One region of the Paraburkholderia sp. SEWSISQ10-3 4 genome, then DNA from elsewhere that is predicted to be linked to it. Evidence: predicted binding sites of a transcription regulator. Region 1 holds the regulator's gene; the other holds the start of a gene.
The links. The regulator LexA, encoded in region 1, represses DNA repair genes until DNA is damaged. The targets are predictions, from matches to a motif close to ACTGTATNNNNATACAGT.
Positions count from the first base shown of each region.

Region 1 (5,968 bases):
CTGCTGCTTCAGGCTCTCGCGCAACGCGGGAAAATCGACGTATTCATTGACGGTTTGTGCATCACGTGCATCCGCCGCGCGTTTGAGGGTATTCAGCGCCATGTAAGGCGACGCGTAACAGAACCCCAACGCGGCAATCACCACAATCACAATCAAGGTGACGATCAGTGGCCGGGCGGCGCTGCGTTTCGTGCGTGTTGAAACTGCCATCGAGTGGGACTCTCCATCAGGTGTGATCTAACGTGGACCGCGACCACGCAAAAACGATCCCAGGCGATGCGATATCCGAGAGGGCGCGGCTAGGTGAACGACCTTACGCCGGGTGTCGCGCGTCGTACAGCCGCAATGGAATGCGGTGCACGCGCAATGCAGCTTATGACTCGAACACCGCGCCGTGCACGTTGGCTTCATCTGCGATGCAACGATCGATCATGCGGCACACGGCGTCTACCGTGCCGACCATGATCAGCCGCGACGGTCCGTGATACACGCGCACCGGCGCACGACGCGCGGGTTCAGCCGTATTCAGCCCCGAATTCAACGACACGCGAGCAAAAGCCGGCAACGAGGACGGCAAGCCCAGTACGCCGACGGGCGCGTCGAACAGCGATAGCGATGGAGAACTGGCCGGGGACGCCTCGATCAGCGAACACGGCACCAGCTTGCGCAGATGACGCAAACGACCGAACTGGCGAAAAGGCAGCAGGCGGGCAAGGCGTTCCATGAGTCTCTCCAGGCGATTCAACGTTGGGGCAGCTTTGGGTTTGGCGTACAAGTGGGCGGTTAGAACTCGCCCGGGCGGATCAGCCCGACGGCGATGCCCTCGAGCGCAAATTCCGCGCTGCCGGTTTCAACGAAGATGTTGTCGTAATCGGGGTTCTCGGCAATCAGCTCGATACCGTTCGGGCGGCGCTTCAAGCGCTTGACCGTCACGTCGTCGCCAAGCCGCGCGATGATGATCTGACCGTCTTTGGCTTCGCTTTTCTTCTGCACCGCGAGCAGGTCGCCGTCGAAGATGCCTGCGTCGCGCATGGACAGCCCGCGCACCTTCAGCAGGTAGTCCGGCTTGCTCGAGAACAGCGCCGGGTCGCAGGCGTAGTGCTGCGAGATATGTTCCTGCGCGAGGATCGGGCTACCCGCTGCAACCCGGCCGATCAGCGGCAACGACAGTTGCATGATGCTGGCGTGCGGCAGCGTGAACTGGTACGGCGAATCTTCGGATCCGCCCAGCAGGCGAATGCCGCGCGATGCGCCGGCTGCCAGTTCGATCACGCCCTTGCGGGCGAGGGCGCGCAGATGCTCTTCTGCCGAATTGGCCGAGCTGAAACCCAGCTCGGCGGCGATCTCCGCGCGGGTGGGCGGAAAGCCGGTGCGTTCGATGGCCCGGCGGATCAGATCGAAAACCTGCTGCTGTCGTGCGGTGAGTTTGGTCATGGCGCCACTGTATGTATGAACAGGTGCCTGTATTTTTATACAGTATTCCGCGCAATTCAAGCTTTACTTTAAGTTCGCGGCCCGGGGTGGCGTTCCAGCGTCGTAAATAGACGCTCCAACACCCGTTTTCGTGCCGCAACGCCTTATCCGGCCGTCATTACCACTTTTGCGTATTAAAGAATGAAGAAACATTATTTTTAATGATGAAAGCTCTTCGATAGACTGCCCTTCGAGTTGGCGCTCATGTGCACGTGACCGCGACGCAAAACAACACCACACGCTGTTTCAGCGGACTACAACGCGGAGAAAGTTGGCATGAACCATCAGGGCACGGGGCTGGCAGGCAAGACCAGAAAACTTATCGCGGCGCTCGCATTCGGCGCAGTCGGTACGATCGCCGCGGTCGGCGTCACGGCGCCGGCACATGCAGCCGACACGACGCTGCTGAACGTGTCGTACGACCCGACACGTGAGTTGTACCAGGACGTCAACCAGGCATTCGGCAAGGAATGGAAGGCGAAAACGGGCGAGACGGTCACCTTCAAGCAGTCGCACGGCGGCTCGGGTGCGCAAGCACGCTCGGTGCTGGACGGTTTGCAGGCGGACGTCGTGACCCTGGCGCTTGCCTATGACATCGACGCGCTGGCCAACAAGGGTCTGCTCGACAAGGGCTGGCAAAAGCGTTTGCCGGACAACGCCTCGCCGTACACGTCGACGATCGTGTTTCTGGTGCGCAAGGGCAACCCGAAGCACATCAAGGATTGGGACGATCTGATCAAACCGGGTGTGTCGATCGTCACGCCGAATCCGAAGACCTCGGGAGGCGCGCGCTGGAACTACCTGGCCGCGTGGGCCTATGCTGAACATCAGCCGGGCGGCAACGACCAGAAGGCGAAGGAATTCGTCGGCAAGCTCTATAAGAATGCCGGCGTGCTGGATTCGGGCGCGCGTGGCGCGACCACCAGCTTCGTGCAACGCGGTATCGGCGACGTGCTGATTGCGTGGGAAAACGAGGCGTTCCTCTCGCTGAAGGAATTCGGTCCGGAGAAGTTTGAAATCGTCGTGCCGTCGGTGAGCATTCTGGCCGAGCCGCCGGTTGCGGTGGTGGACAAGGTGGTCGACAAGCACGGCACACGCAAGGTGGCGGAAGCGTATCTGAACTTCCTGTACAGCGAGGAAGGTCAGGAAATCGCCGCGAAGAACTTCTACCGTCCGCGTTCGAACAAGGTGCCGGCCGAGCTGACGTCGAAGTTTCCGAAGCTGAAGTTGTACACGGTGGACGATTCGTTCGGCGGCTGGGCGAACGCGCAGAAGACGCACTTTGCCGACGGCGGTGTGTTCGATTCGATCTACTCGCCGCAGTAACGGGTAGTCAACCGGACGAGATGCGCAGTTAGACGCCGCAGTTGAACGCGTAGTCACACTTCGCCAGAAAGCGCGCCCGCGAGGCGCGCTTTTTGGCCAGCCAGGCGGCCGGAAAAAGAGCCGCCGGCCTCAACCCTGAAAGAGTACTGAGCATGACGACGTTGACCTTCCGAAAACCGAGCGCGTTGCCCGGTTTTGGCCTGACACTCGGCATCACGGTGGCTTATCTGAGCCTCGTGGTGCTGATTCCGCTTGCGGCGACCTTTCTCAAGACCGCGACGCTCGACTGGCCTCAGTTCGTGCGCGCGGTCAGCTCGCCGCGCGTGCTCGCGTCGTATCGCCTGACGTTTTTCTCGGCCCTTGGCGGCGCGCTGATCAACGCGGTGTTCGGCTTTCTGGTCGCTTGGGTGCTGGTGCGTTATACCTTCCCGTTCAAGCGTATCGTCGACGCGGTGGTCGATCTGCCGTTCGCTTTGCCGACTTCCGTGGCCGGTATTTCGCTTGCGGCGGTGTATGCGAGCAACGGTTGGATCGGACAGTTTCTCGAACCGCTCGGTATCAAGATCGCTTTCACGCCGGCCGGTGTGCTGATCGCGCTGACCTTTATCGGTTTGCCGTTCGTCGTGCGGACCGTGCAGCCGGTGCTCGAAGAGTTCGAGCGCGAACAGGAAGAGGCGGCTGCGTGCCTTGGCGCGTCGCGTTGGCTGACGTTTCGGCGCGTGGTGTTGCCTGCGGTGTTTCCGGCTTTGCTCACGGGTTTCGCGCTGGCGTTCGCGCGGGCGCTCGGCGAATACGGCTCGGTGATTTTCATTGCCGGTAACGTGCCGATGAAATCGGAAATCACCTCGCTGCTGATCATTACCAAACTCGAACAATACGATTATGCCGGCGCCACCGCGATTGCGGTCGTGATGCTGGTGGTGTCGTTCCTGATGCTCTTGTTGATCAATACGCTGCAGTGGTATCTGCAGCGCCGCACGGGCCGTGGCGGCGCAGGCCCGGCGCCTGCCGCCGCGAGTGTGGCGGCGATCGGTGTCGGCGGAGGTGTGCAATGAGCCGCAACTCTCTGAATGGCGCGGATGCCGCGACTGTCGCCGTGGCGCCGCGCGCGCCGCTCAATATCGCGCGCCGGCCCGATCCGGTTACTGAACCCCCCATCGTGCGCTGGATTCTGACCGGTATCGCGTTGCTGTTTCTCGCGCTGTTTCTCGTCGTGCCGCTCGTCGCCGTGTTCTATCAGGCCTTGAGCAAGGGCATCGGCTTCTATCTGGAATCGCTGGTCGATCCGGATGCGTTGTCGGCCATCAAGCTCACCGTGATCACCGCTGCGATTGCCGTGCCGCTGAATCTTGTGTTCGGCCTCGCGGCGTCATGGTGTATCGCCAAGTTCGAGTTCCGTGGCAAGGCCTTGCTGACCACGTTGATCGATCTGCCGTTCTCGGTCTCGCCGGTGATCTCCGGTTTGATCTACGTGTTGATGTTCGGCGCGCAGGGCTGGTTCGGCCCGTGGCTGCAGGATCACAACGTGCAGATCATCTTCGCGGTGCCGGGCATCGTGCTGGCGACGATCTTCGTCACGTTCCCGTTCGTCGCGCGTGAACTGATTCCGCTGATGCAGGCGCAAGGCAACGACGAAGAAGAGGCCGCGCATGTACTCGGCGCATCGGGTTGGCAGATCTTCCGGCGCGTCACGCTGCCGAACGTGAAATGGGGCCTGCTGTACGGCGTGATTCTGTGTAACGCGCGGGCGATGGGCGAGTTCGGCGCGGTGTCGGTGGTGTCCGGCCACATTCGCGGCCAGACCGACACCATGCCGCTGCACGTCGAAATTCTCTATAACGAATACAACTTCTCGGCGGCGTTTGCCGTGGCGTCGGTGCTGGCCTTGCTCGCACTCGTCACGCTCGGCCTGAAGCTGCTCGCCGAGCGCCATATGTCGGCGGAACTGTCGGCCGCGCGCGATGTGCCGGCGTATGCAGGGCCGGTCACGCCGCCGTCCGCTTCACAGTCTGCTTCACAGTCCGTCAATGCAACGCATGCATCGCATCAACACGCGCTCAAGCAAGGAGAGCTGTAATGGGTATCACCGTTCGTAACCTGCAAAAGCGCTTTGGCGATTTCGTCGCGCTCGATAACGTATCGCTCGACTTTCCCCCGGGCGAACTGGTTGCGCTGCTCGGGCCTTCGGGTTGTGGCAAGACCACCTTGCTGCGTGTGATTGCCGGCCTCGAATACGCGGATGCGGGCCAGGTCGTGCTGCAAGGCCAGGACGTGGCGACGGTTGGTGCGCGCGAGCGTGAAGTCGGCTTTGTATTCCAGCATTACGCACTGTTCCGTCATATGACGGTGTTCGAGAACGTGGCGTTCGGCTTGCGTGTGAAGCCCCGCAAGGAACGGCCTTCGGAAGCAGTGATTCGCGAGAAGGTGCATGAACTGCTGAAGCTCGTGCAACTCGACTGGCTCGCACAACGCTACCCGTCGGAACTGTCGGGTGGTCAACGGCAGCGGATTGCGTTGGCGCGTGCGCTCGCTGTCGAGCCGAAGGTCCTGCTGCTCGACGAACCGTTCGGCGCGCTGGACGCGAAGGTGCGCAAGGAGTTGCGCAGCTGGCTGCGTCGTTTGCATGACGATCTGCATATCTCGACGATCTTCGTCACGCACGATCAGGAAGAGGCGCTCGAAGTGGCCGACCGTATCGTCGTGTTGAATCGTGGGCATGTGGAGCAGGTGGGCAGTCCGCAGGACGTGTACGACCATCCGCAAACTTCGTTCGTCTACGAGTTTCTCGGCGCGGCGAACCGTCTGCATGGCAACGTGGATGCAAGCGGCTTCGTGGTCGACGGCGCGGCGTTGCCGGTCGCGATCACGGCCGGTTTCAGCGGACCGGCGTTCGCCTATGTACGTCCGCACGATCTGCAGTTGTATCCGCAAGCGTCCGGCCATCGCGAAGGCATTGTGGTCGACGTGCGGCGCGTGGTGACGCTCGGCGGCTCGGTGCGTGTGGAACTGGCGGGCCGCGAAGGCAATGTGCTCGAGGCTGAACTCGATCGCGAATCGTGGCGCGATCTGCAACTGTCGATAGGCGACGGCGTGACGGCAGTGCCGCGCGCCTTGCGCGTATTTCCGGCGCAATAGGCGGCGCCACGAGCATCAACACAGGCAGCGCAAC
Region 1 is NZ_JALPRI010000004.1:463,753-469,720, reverse strand. It holds gene M0D68_RS13295 (DUF2939 domain-containing protein) at 1-210, opposite strand, end outside; gene M0D68_RS13290 (hypothetical protein) at 374-724, opposite strand; gene lexA (transcriptional repressor LexA) at 784-1,434, opposite strand; gene M0D68_RS13280 (sulfate ABC transporter substrate-binding protein) at 1,750-2,799, shown strand; gene cysT (sulfate ABC transporter permease subunit CysT) at 2,952-3,854, shown strand; gene cysW (sulfate ABC transporter permease subunit CysW) at 3,851-4,876, shown strand; gene M0D68_RS13265 (sulfate/molybdate ABC transporter ATP-binding protein) at 4,876-5,934, shown strand.

Region 2 (5,968 bases), on a different contig from region 1:
AGAATGCCTTGTACAGGCCTTGCAGGATCGCGCGTGCTTGCGGCAGCGAAGCGGCGGGCACGCCGATCTTCGTTGCGAGCTCGTCGGCTTCCGCGTCTTTCAGACCGGTCGACGGGTCGACGGCGATCTTGTGGATCAGCTCAGGCGTCTTTTCCGCGACTTCTTCGACGTCCATGCCGCCTTCGCTCGATGCCATCACGACGATCTTCTGCGAAACGCGATCGATCACGAGGCCGACATACAGTTCCTTCTTGATGTCAGCGCCTTCTTCGATCAGCAGACGATTCACCTTCTGGCCTTCCGGACCGGTCTGGTGCGTGACGAGCTGCATGCCGAGGATCTGGTTCGAGAATTCACGAACCTGTTCCAGCGACTTGGCGACTTTCACGCCGCCGCCCTTGCCACGGCCACCCGCGTGGATCTGAGCCTTCACGACCCATACCGGGCCGCCGAGCTCTTCCGCGGCCTTGACCGCATCATCCACCGAGAAGACCGGCTTGCCGCGCGGTACCGCGACGCCGAATTTCCGCAGGATTTCCTTACCCTGGTACTCGTGAATCTTCATGCGTGATTCCCTTCAGTCTGAGAGTTGGATTGAACTTCGTTTCCGCTGCCGTCGTTCATGCCGGACGCGTTGCCGCCCTCACCTGTCTGGCGGGCTGCCCCGTCGCCTGACGATGCCGCGCGATCCGCTGTATACGGAGCGCGGCCATACCAGCGCGGATAAAACTGTTGCACCGCCTCGCCGTCGAAACGCAGCGCGTGGCAGCGTCCCAACTGGAATGGCGGTTTGTTTTTGGAATGCTCGTCTGTGCTGTCTTTGCTTCTGGACTGCTCGGTCCCGGAACTCGCCGCTTCGCCCGGCGTGTCGTCATTGGTGTTCCACACGTCGCCGGCGAACGCCTGGATTGCGGCGGTCGGCAAAAGCGCGCACAACTCGGTGAGATGCGTGCAGCCAGCCGTGCCGGCCAGCAAACGGGCAGCATCGCGACGGAAGTTGTGGAACAGATTGAGCCCGATGAGGGCACGGTAGGCGGGATTGCTGGCCTGGCACAACCCTGGATAGGGCACCCAGTCGGACGACGCTTCGGCGTCGACGACGTTGAGCTTGCGATCGATGGTGATGCGAAGCCAGAGTTCATGGATCGGCTGACCATTGGGCCGGACGCCCGACGCAAGCACCACATCGCGCGGTTTTTCGTCGGTCAAGCACGCTTCCACATCCCACAGGCCATCGGCTCGCTCATAGGCTTCCGCTCTGATTGCGCGACGATGGCGCAACTGACGGGATACTGGCGGGGAGATCGGCATGCGGGAAGGAAAGGCCGGATTGGAAAACCCACGAATTTTAGCATACTGGGTATTTGAGACAGGCCGGAATGCGCAGGGCCACCCAGCAGGCCGGAGAGCGCGGCAGACGCTATCTCAAAGTGGGAAGCGCGCAGGTATGCGGCACGCGCTGTGCGCCAAACGGGATGGCGCAGCTAGCCGCCGCGTCACTCCTCGTCGAACCCTTTGAGAATTTTGCCGATCGTAGCGCCCGAGAAACCGCGCGATGCCAGAAAGCGCGCCTGCTTGGCCCGCTCGGCGGCAGTTTCTGGAAGCCGGTCGAATTTTTTCCGCCAAACGGCTTGGGCGCGCGCCAGTTCGGTCTCGCGCAGTTGCGCACTGGCTTCTTCGACCAGTGTTTGGTCGACCGCATGCTGCTTCAATTCGCCCACGATCCGGCTCGCGCCCAAGCGCGACGAGCGCCGATGGATCAGGCTTTCGGCAAAACGCGAGTCGGACAGCCAGTTTTCGGCTTCCAGCGCATCGAGCAAGGTATCGAGCGAATCGGTTTCCTCGACGAACGGCTTCAGCTTGCGTGCCAGTTCGGAGCGGCTGTATTCACGCCGGGACAAATAGCCGAGCGCACGTCCTTTTAGCGAACGGGCCGGACGTTGGGATTTTTTTGCCTCGTCCTGTTCCGGCTTCGCCTCGCCAAGCGTGCGGCGCGAGCGGGTATAGGTGGTTTCGGACGGGTCCGCGTCAGCCTGCGCGGATGGATCAGATTGCGGCTGGCGACCTGCGGCGCGATCGTGCGCGTCGAATGATTCGAAGGGATCGGCTTCGCCGGCTGCGGCAAAGGGATCGGGATCTGATGTGTATGAGCGTCTGGGGGCAGCGTTGCCGGCAGGATCACGCGGCGAACGTGAGGTGGAACGCCCGAAAGAGCTTCCAGAAGACTTGCCGAACGATGAACCGGATGAACGACTGAACGAACTGCTGGAATTGCTAGACGACTTTCCCGACGACCGCCCAAACGACCGCGTAGACCGGGAAGTCGATGAAGAGGACGACGACTCGAACGAATCGTCGCCACCGTCACGCGGGCCGTCCGCGTTGTGTCCAGCGTTGGACGGCGTCCGGCCCTTGCGTATCACGTGCTGGTTACTCTTCTTCGCCCGCGACTTCAGCGGCCGCACCGGTCGCCACTTCCGCCATGGCGTTCACGCCCAGCGATTCGCGGATGCGGTTTTCGATTTCACGAGCGATGTCCGGATTTTCGCGCAGGAATTCACGCGCGTTGTCCTTACCCTGACCAATACGTTCGCCGTTGTAGCTGTACCAGGCGCCGGCCTTGTCGACGATCTTGGCCTGCACGCCGAGGTCGATGACTTCGCCCTGACGGGAGATGCCCTCGCCATACAGAATGTCGAAAATCGCTTCGCGGAACGGCGGCGCAACCTTGTTCTTCACCACCTTCACGCGCGTTTCGTTACCGATCACTTCGTCGTTCTTCTTGATCGAACCGATCCGGCGAATGTCCAGACGCACCGACGCGTAAAACTTCAGCGCGTTACCACCCGTGGTGGTTTCCGGGTTGCCGAACATCACACCGATCTTCATACGGATCTGGTTGATGAAGATCACGAGGCAGTTGGTGCGCTTGATCGTACCGGTGAGCTTGCGCAGCGCTTGCGACATCAGACGCGCTTGCAGACCCGGCAGCGAGTCGCCCATTTCGCCTTCGATTTCGGCCTTCGGCACGAGTGCCGCGACCGAGTCGATCACGATCATGTCGATCGAGCCCGAGCGCACGAGTGCGTCAGCGATTTCGAGCGCCTGTTCACCGGTGTCCGGCTGCGAAACCAGCAGGTCGTTGACGTTCACGCCGAGCTTGCCCGCATACTGGATATCCAGCGCGTGCTCCGCGTCGATAAACGCTGCCGTGCCGCCGAGCTTCTGCATTTCGGCGACGACTTGCAGCGTCAGCGTGGTTTTACCGGACGACTCCGGACCGTAAATTTCGACCACCCGGCCACGCGGCAAACCGCCGACTCCCAGCGCGATATCGAGGCCGAGTGATCCCGTTGAGACCACCTGGATATCTTCGACCGCCTCACCTGCGCCGAGCCGCATGACCGACCCTTTGCCGAACTGCTTTTCGATCTGCGCAAGCGCGGCAGCGAGTGCCTTGCTCTTTTCAGCAGTCAGTCCAGCCGAGCCTTTCTTGCTTTCTTCCATGAATCGTCCTTTGCTATGATGAACGGCGTCTGAGGCAGATGTGCAGCCCAGTTTTCACGGACAGCACACGAAACTCAGACACTGTATAAAAAAACAGTAGTTTTGGCAAGCGCGATTCTCATGCGAACGCGCATTTTTACTGTCGCGCTGCCCAACTACCCACAATAATTTTCGGAGACCGCTGTGCGCCGGGGGGACACCCCAAGGTGCCGGCAAGGCCAGGCTTGCGCACCATGCGAATTCTGATTGCCGAAGACGACAGCATACTCGCGGACGGTCTGGTTCGATCACTCCGCCAATCGGCCTATGCCGTTGATCATGTGAAGAACGGCGTCGAGGCCGACACCGCCCTGTCGATGCAAACTTTCGACCTGCTGATCCTCGATCTGGGCCTGCCGCGCATGTCCGGGCTCGAGGTGCTGCGCCGCCTGCGCGCCCGCAACTCGACCGTGCCGGTGCTCATCCTCACGGCGGCGGACAGCGTCGACGAGCGCGTTAAAGGCCTCGATCTCGGCGCCGACGACTACATGGCCAAACCCTTCGCGCTGAACGAACTCGAGGCGCGCGTGCGCGCCCTGACCCGGCGCGGCGCGGGCGGCGGCCCGACGGTGGTGCGGCACGGTTCGCTGTCGTTCGACCAGGTTGGCCGGATTGCCTATGTCAACGAGCAGGTGATCGACCTGTCGGCACGCGAACTCGGTTTGCTCGAAGTGCTGCTGCAGCGGATCGGCCGGCTGGTGTCGAAGGAACAGCTCGTCGACCATCTGTGCGAATGGGGCGAAGAAGTCAGCAATAACGCGATCGAAGTCTACGTGCACCGGCTGCGTAAGAAGATCGAGCCGAGCGGCGTACGCATCATTACTGTGCGGGGCCTCGGATACTGCCTCGAGAAAGCCGCCCTGCCGTCGAACGTGAACGCGAACGTAAGCTCAAGCGCCAATCCGCCCGCCGAATCCGAGCCGCCCGCTTCGCCCTCCACGGCCGCGATGCCCGCGAGCCACCACTTCAAATAGAGGGCCTCCATGTCCGCACGCGCAGATCGCGCCACGGCGCACGCGGCGGACCTCGACGAGGTGCGCGACGAGCGCTACGCCAATCCGTTCGCCCCGCCCGACGAGACCGAAGCCGCCGCCGAAGCGCGCCCGCGCTCGCTGTTCGGCGAGATTCTCGACTGGATGCTGGCGCCGCTCCTGTTGCTATGGCCGATGAGCCTCGCGGTCACCTACCTGGTCGCCAAGTCGATCGCCAACGGCCCGTTCGACCGCGCGCTCGAAACCGACGCCTACGTGCTCGCCCGCCAGATCCATCCGATCAACGGCGTGGCGGAGCTGTCGCTGCCCGACTCCACCCGCGACTTTCTGCGCGCCGACAATGTCGACAGCGTGTTTTATCAGGTGCTCGGTACGCGCGGCGAACTGGTGGGCGGCGAGCGCGACATGCCGTTGCCGCACGAGGAAGACCGGCCGCCGCCGGGTCTCGTCGAATTCCGTGACGACGTGCTGCGCGGCAACGATATCCGCGTCGCCTATACGACGGTCGAGTTTCCGCAGACACCCGGCGCCCAGCCGGTGCTGGTGCAGGTCGCCGAGACGCTCGACAAGCGCAGCCAGCTTGCCAACGACATCATCAAAGGCGTGATCCTGCCGCAGTTCGTGATCCTGCCGCTGGCGATCCTGCTGGTGTGGTTCGGCCTGTCGCGTGGACTCGCGCCGCTGCACGCCCTGCAGGCGCATATTCGCGCGCGCCGCCCAGACGATCTGTCGCCGCTCGAAGCCCGCCGCGCGCCGCCGGAAATCGAGCCGCTGGTGACGTCGTTCAACGACCTGCTGACGCGCCTCGAACAGAACATGGAACTGCAGAAGCGCTTTATCGCCGACGCCGCGCATCAGATGAAAACGCCGCTTGCCGGCCTGCGCACCCAGGCTGAGCTCGCGCTGCGCCAGGATGCCTCCGAGGAAGTCCACCGCTCGCTCGAACAGATCGCCACCAGCTCCGAGCACGCGGCGCGCCTCGTCACCCAGTTGCTGGCGCTGGCGCGCGCGGAGAACCGGATGTCGGGCCAGATTTTCACGCCGGTCGAGGTGACCGAAGTAGCGCGCAGCGCGGTGCGCGACTGGGTTCAGGCCGCGCTTGCCAAGCAGATGGACCTCGGTTATGAAGCGCCCGAAAAACCGGTTGAAGTCGACGGCAATCCGGTGATGCTGCGGGAAATGCTGTCGAATCTGATCGACAACGCGATCCGCTACACACCGCCTGGCGGGCGGATCACCGTGCGGGTGCGGCACGACGTGTCCGCGCGACTCGTGCATCTGGAAGTAGAAGACACCGGGCTCGGCATTCCGGTGGCTGAGCGCTCGCGGGTGGTCGAGCGTTTTTACCGGATTCTCGGCCGCGAAGGCGACGGCAGCGGCCTCGGGCTTGCGATCGTCCGCGAGATCACGACGATGCACGGCGGGGAGAT
Region 2 is NZ_JALPRI010000008.1:128,743-134,710, forward strand. It holds gene sucC (ADP-forming succinate--CoA ligase subunit beta) at 1-565, opposite strand, end outside; gene M0D68_RS18050 (DUF2889 domain-containing protein) at 562-1,311, opposite strand; gene recX (recombination regulator RecX) at 1,497-2,420, opposite strand; gene recA (recombinase RecA) at 2,431-3,507, opposite strand; gene M0D68_RS18065 (response regulator transcription factor) at 3,741-4,520, shown strand; gene M0D68_RS18070 (sensor histidine kinase) at 4,530-5,968, shown strand, end outside.
Region 2: a site for LexA is predicted at 3,588-3,605, ahead of recA (recombinase RecA). Genes of this name have one in related genera too.